2 regions of the Kluyvera sp. 1366 genome follow, and region 1 is predicted to be linked to the other one. Evidence: predicted binding sites of a transcription regulator. Region 1 holds the regulator's gene; the other holds the start of a gene.
The links. The regulator sigma-54, encoded in region 1, starts transcription at its own class of promoters, with help from an activator protein. The targets are predictions, from matches to a motif close to GTTGGCACANNTTTCGCTNT.

Region 1 (3,386 bases):
CGAGGGCACGCAGCGCGACTGATTTTCCTGAGCCTGACCGACCGCTAACGATCATCAGCACCATCACATTTCTCCCGTTTTAAACCGGCGAAAACGCCGGTAAAAGTGTTTCTCGCTTAAGAGTGTGCTTCCTGAGCTTCTGTGATAATGGCGTAGAGCTCTTGGTCGCTCTGTGCCGCGCGCAAACGACGACAGACGGTTTTATCTGCGAGGCGTTTTGCAACCAGCGAAAGCGTGTGTAAGTGGGTTTTACACTGGTCCGCAGGTACCAGCAGGGCAAACAGCAGGTCAACCGGCTGATTATCTACCGCATCAAAAGCGATAGGCTGATCGAGGCTGATAAACACGCCGACAGCGCGTAAGGTGTCCTCTTCCAGCTTGCCATGTGGAATGGCGATGCCGTTGCCAATACCGGTACTGCCCATGCGTTCGCGGGTCAGGATGGCTTCGAAAAGCGTCTGGTGCGGCAGATTGAGCTGCTTCGCTGCCAGCTCGCTGATAATCTCCAGCGCGCGTTTTTTACTCTGGCAGTGTACGCCGCTACGGGTACAGTCCAGTGAAAGGACCGAGCTCAATTCCAGTGTTAGATCGTTGTTCATCATCGTTTCACTTGCGAGTTCACATAGCCGCGAGTTTCAGGCAATTGATTTCATTACCGTTCGCCCGCTGGCGCTTGCGCAGATGACAAAACGGGGCGGTAAGTTCCGCCCCATTTATGCTCTAAGTGCCGAATCAGTCAGCACTCTGCAAGCGTGAAGGTTAGTGTTTTTTCAGTTTGTCTTTGTGCTTGGTCAGCTGACGGGAAAGCTTATCGATTAACCCGTCGATGGCCGCGTACATGTCTTCCGCTTCCGATGTGGCGTGCAGCTCTCCGCCGTTAACGTGCAGTGTTGCATCCGCAACCTGCGTCACCTTCTCTACCTTCAGAACAATATAAACCTGATTGATACGATCAAAATAGTGTTCCAGTTTGGCAAATTTGGTATTTACAAATTCACGCAGAGGTTCGGTAATTTCAACATTAAGTCCGGTAAGGTTTAGCTGCATAGGTCTTCCTTCTTCGTTCGGTCAAACCAATTGCTTGCGCTGGTTTGATGGCGGTATAGATAAAGACTCGCGATATTTAGCAACCGTACGTCGCGCAACCATGATGCCCTGTTCGGATAACATGGAGGTCAGTTTGCTGTCGCTCAAGGGTTTTGCGGGGTTTTCCGCCGAGATTAATTTTTTCACCAATGCACGAATCGCCGTGGAAGAGGCTTCGCCGCCGCCTTCGGTGTTGACGTGACTGGAGAAAAAATACTTCAGTTCAAAGATGCCACGCGGGCTGTGTAAATACTTTTGCGTGGTCACGCGGGAAATGGTGGATTCATGCATATCAACAGCCTGAGCGATATCCGCCAACACCATCGGACGCATGTACTCCTCACCCTGCTCAAAAAACGCCTGCTGCTGCTCAACGATACAGCGTGTCACTTTCAGCAGCGTGTCGTTGCGGCTCTCCAGGCTCTTAATCAGCCACTTGGCTTCCTGTAAATTGCTGCGAATAAACTGGTTATCGCTTTCATTACGGCCAGCTCCGCCCATCGCCGCATACTGCTGATTGATTTTCAGGCGCGGCATGCTGTCGGAATTGAGTTCAACCGTCCAGCGCTTGCTGATTTTGCGCACCAGCACATCGGGAATGACATATTCCGGTTCACTGGTATTAATCGACTGGCCTGGGCGCGGATCGAGTGACTGAATCAGCAGCATCGCCTCTTTCAGCACCTCTTCCTTCAGACGGGTCACGCGCATCAGGCTGCGGAAATCATGGTTGGCCAGCAGATCGAGATGTTCGCTAACAATCAGGCGTGCTTCCGCCAGCATGGGCGTGGCGGCAGCATATTGCGACAGCTGGACTAACAGGCAATCACGCAAATCACGTGCACCGACGCCGATCGGATCGAAACGCTGCACGCGCTTGAGCACGGCTTCGACTTCTTCCAGCGCCAACTCTTCATCACCAATACTGTCATAAATGTCTTGTAAGCTGACGGTGAGATAGCCGGTTTCATCAATGGCATCAACAATTGACGTGGCAATCGCGCGATCGGTATCAGTGAACGGCGTTAACTCAACCTGCCACATCAGGTAATCCTGCAGCGATTGGGTGGTTTCGCCTTGGTAAATCGGCAGTTCGTCATCCTGGTAATCGGTGCCGGTGCCTGACGGTGTGCCTGCGGTGTAGATTTCGTCCCAGGTAGCGTCGAGCGGAAGCTCTTCAGGCATATCTTTCTGTTCAAGCGCTTCGCGCGTGTCTAACGAATCACTTTCCTGATCCTGAAATTCACGTGCGTCAACTTCTTCGTGCAGTTCGGTTTGTTCAAGCAGCGGATTGCTTTCCAGCGCCAGTTGCAGTTCTTGCTGGAGTTCAAGCGTAGAGAGTTGCAGCAAGCGAATGGCTTGCTGCAACTGTGGAGTCATCGCCAGCTGTTGGCTGAGCCTGAGTTGCAAACCTTGCTTCATAATTCGGTAAGAATTTCCTAAGCAAACGTAGGGTGTTACAACACCTTATCAGAGTCTGAACTCTTCGCCCAAATAAACACGCTTAACTTGCTCATCTACAAGAATTTCATCAGGCGTGCCATGGGCAATTAAATGTCCCTGGCTGACGATATAAGCGCGTTCACACACCGCGAGGGTTTCACGCACGTTGTGGTCGGTAATCAGCACGCCAAGGCCGCTGTCACGCAAATGCTCGATGATTTTCTTGATGTCGATAACCGAGATCGGGTCAACACCGGCAAAAGGCTCATCCAGCAGGATGAATTTCGGATTAGCCGCCAGCGCGCGGGCAATTTCCACACGACGGCGTTCACCACCCGACAGCGCCTGGCCCATGCTGTCGCGCAGATGGCCAATATGGAACTCTTCCATCAGCTCGTTGGCCCGATCCTGACGCTGTTCTTCGGTTAAATCATCACGGATCTGCAGCACAGCCATCAGGTTGTCGTACACGCTCAGGCGACGGAAGATGGAGGCTTCCTGCGGCAGATAGCCGATGCCGCGACGCGCGCGCGCATGCAGCGGCAAAATGCTGATGTCTTCATCATCAATCACGATGCGGCCGGCATCGCGCGGCACAATGCCCACCACCATGTAGAAGGTGGTGGTTTTACCGGCACCGTTTGGGCCCAGCAGGCCGACAATCTCGCCGGATTTTACCTGCAGGCTAACATCTTCCACCACGCGGCGGCCTTTGTAGGCTTTCGCCAGGTTTTCAGCGATTAGTGTAGCCATAGCAATCAGTTACTCTTTTTAGGGCTCGCGGACGAACCGTTTTTGTCCTGCAGCTGCGACGGTACCAGAACGGTAGTCACGCGCTTGCTGTCGCCCTGGCTGAA
Region 2 (3,386 bases), on a different contig from region 1:
GGCCCATGGTCACGCCTTCTGCGTAGCCTACGCCGCCCAGTGAAGAGGACGCGAACACGCCGGTCAGGATACAACCAAGGATGCCACACACGCCGTGCACACCGAACACATCACATGGGTCATCAACGCGCAGCCATTTCTTCAGGGTTGTTACGCCCCACAGACCGGCTAAACCACCTGCCAGGCCGATAATCAGCGCGCCGCCGACACCCACATAACCACAAGCTGGGGTAATCGCCACCAGACCGGCGATGAAGCCAGAGCAGGCGCCAAGCAGAGAAGGTTTACCGCGTACCGCCCACTCGCCAAACACCCACGACAGCACCGCACCCGCTGTAGCCACCACGGTATTCAGGAACGCCAGCGCAGCGATTTCGTTAGCTGAGGAAGCAGAACCGGCGTTGAAGCCGAACCAGCCCACATACAGAATCGCGGTACCGAGGAACACCATCGGCAGGTTGTGTGGTTTGAAGGCTTCTTTGCCGAAACCTGCACGTTTGCCCACCAGGTAAGCACCCACCAGGCCAGCAACCGCGGCGTTGATGTGAACCACGGTGCCGCCCGCGAAGTCGAGCGCGCCATCTTGCGCCAGCAAGCCACCAGCCCATACCATGTGTGCGATTGGCAGATAAGCCAGCGTCAGCCATACCACCACGAAGATCAATACCGCAGAGAAGCGAATACGTTCAGCCAGCGCACCAACAATCAGGCCGACGGTGATACAGGCGAAGGAAGCCTGGAACGCGATGTGAATGTACTGATAGAAGCTGCCCATCAGCGCTTTCAGCTCAATATTTTTCAGCATCGCCCACTGGAAGCTACCGAAGAAGGCGTTGCCTTCACTGAACGCCAGTGAGTAGCCGTAAATCACCCACAGCACGCAAACCAGTGAGAAGGTCACCGCAACCTGCGTCAGCATCGACAGCACGTTCTTGCCGCGAATCAAACCGCCGTAGAACAGCGCAATGCCGGGAATCGACATAAACAGTACCAAGGCGGTACAGATCATCATAAAGGCGTTATCGGCTTTATCCGCTACTGCAGGGGCGGCCGCCATCGCCAGAGAAGGTAACAGCGCAAGGCTGGTGAGGCCCAACTTCGTTATCAGTTTATTCATTTCTTTCCATCCCATCACAATTCAGAGCCCCAGTTACAGTGCTGCTTCGTCGGTCTCGCCGGTACGAATACGAATGACGCGCTGCAGTTCTGCGACGAAAATCTTGCCGTCGCCAATTTTGCCGGTATAAGCGGCTTTGCTGATGACATCGACCACTTCATCAAGTTGGTCGTCCGCAATAGCGATATCAATTTTTACTTTTGGCAGGAAGTTAACGCTGTACTCGGCACCGCGATAAAGCTCTGCGTGACCTTTCTGGCGACCAAAACCTTTAACCTCGGTAACGGTCAGTCCCTGAATGCCAATAGAGGATAAGGCTTCACGCACGTCCTCCAGCTTAAATGGTTTGATTACCACGGTAACCAGCTTCATACGTTCCCCTCCGGATAAGAAATTGAGTGAGTCTTCGCGGACACGTAGGGATATAAGCAAAGGCTGTGCCATAAATAACAAAAGGGGAATGTCAGTAGCATAGGCGCGCTGCATCACGCTTCGTTATGTGAAGCACAGCGCAGATTGCGGAGGAGGAAGAGGAAAGGTGTTGCAATATTGCACTTCTTTGGTGCTTCAAGCCTCAAAGAAGTGCATCAATACAGAACATTCCGATAAAACTGTGCAAAAAAGGTGCAATTCACCCTTCGGCTTGTACGGGGATGCCCGCCGCGAGTTCATCGCCGGCCTGCTGCAGCTGATACATCTGCCAGTAACGGCCCTGCTCGGCCAGCAGCTCAGCATGCGTACCGCGTTCAACCACCTGACCGCGATGCAGCACTAAAATCTGATCGGCTTCGGTAATGGTGGAAAGGCGATGCGCAATCACCACCAACGTGCTGTGCTGGCGTAGTGCACGTAACGCCTGCTGAATCGCCTGTTCCGTGCCGGAATCGATATTGGCCGTGGCTTCGTCGAGGATCAGGATTTGCGGTAATGACACCAGCACGCGCGCCAGCGCCAGCAGCTGTTTCTGCCCAACCGACAGATTATTGCCCTGCTCGCCTAAACGCGTATGGATGCCGTCCGCCATGCTGCGCGCCAGCGGTGCCAGCTGCACCGTCTCCAGCGCCTGCCACACCTGATCTTCCGGGATATCGCGCCCCAAACGCACGTTGGCCAGCAGCGAATCCGCCAGCACCACCGGATCCTGTTGCACCATCGCAACGCTTTGACGTAAAGCGGCGTGCGACAGCTGCGGCAGCGGGCGACCATCCAGTTCGATACTGCCGCGCGTTACCGGGTAATAGCCCATCAGCAGATTCGCCAGCGTGCTTTTCCCGCTGCCGGTGTGCCCCACCAGCGCAACAAAATGACGCGCCGGCACTTCGAGATTGATGTGGCTGAGCACATCGCGATTATCGCGATAGGCAAAGCTCACATCCCGCAGCGAGATGCTGCCGGAGGCCAGCGGCAGACTATCGCTGCCGTAACCTTGCTGCTCCGCATCCATCAGTTCGAAGATACGCTCGCCGGACACCACCGCCTGTTGCAGCATCGACTGCTGCGTGGTGAGTTCAATCAGCGGTTCATTGAGGCGGCCAAGATAGGTAATAAAGGCATACAGCACACCGACTTCAAACACGCCCGGCGTGGCGAAGCTGAACAGCATCAGCAAACCGCACAGAATCATGGCCGAAAACAGACTCAACAACGGGCGCAACAAAAAGCCATCCAGCCGCAGCGTTTCCATACGCGCCAGATAGTGTGAACGGCTGGCTTCGCCCATGCGTTCACCAAAGCGCGCCTGCTGGCGGAACTGCTGGATCACGCTCATGCCGTTGATCACTTCATTGAAGCCGTTGTTGATGTCCGCCAGATAGCTGCGCACGCGACGCGCAATCGGCGTGCTAAAGCGCTGATAAATCATCATCACCGTCAGCACCAGCGGGAAAATCACGATCGCTACCAACGCCATGCGCCAGTCGAGGGAGAACATCGCCACCAGCATCGCGCCAATCAACGCGGCAGCCCGCAACACTGTGGCCACCACGGTGACGTAGAGATCTTTGATCACTTCGGTGTCGTTGGTGACGCGCGAGATGATTTGGCCGACCGGCTGCGTATCGAAGGCGCTGAGCGGCTGGCGCAACGCCGCGTTCATCACGTCCACGCGCAATTGCTGCACCACGCCAATCGCCGCGCGGTTAAACAGCAACGCCTGAAAATAGTGCAAACCGGCGGCCAGCAATTGCAGCAGGACAAAGCCCACCAGCAGGCCCGCGACGATGCCCCACGGCATCTGATGTTTCGCCACCAGATTATCGATGAAGTAGCT

Region 2: a site for sigma-54 is predicted at 1,543-1,562, ahead of glnK (P-II family nitrogen regulator). Genes of this name have one in related genera too.

Annotation. Positions count from the first base shown of each region.
Region 1 is NZ_JBTRDW010000005.1:390,697-394,082, reverse strand. It holds gene rapZ (RNase adapter RapZ) at 1-64, opposite strand, end outside; gene ptsN (PTS IIA-like nitrogen regulatory protein PtsN) at 117-599, opposite strand; gene hpf (ribosome hibernation promoting factor) at 760-1,047, opposite strand; gene rpoN (RNA polymerase factor sigma-54) at 1,069-2,508, opposite strand; gene lptB (LPS export ABC transporter ATP-binding protein) at 2,557-3,282, opposite strand; gene lptA (lipopolysaccharide ABC transporter substrate-binding protein LptA) at 3,288-3,386, opposite strand, start outside.
Region 2 is NZ_JBTRDW010000004.1:326,995-330,380, forward strand. It holds gene amtB (ammonium transporter AmtB) at 1-1,117, opposite strand, end outside; gene glnK (P-II family nitrogen regulator) at 1,151-1,489, opposite strand; gene ACVLVH_RS10935 (SmdB family multidrug efflux ABC transporter permease/ATP-binding protein) at 1,749-3,386, opposite strand, start outside.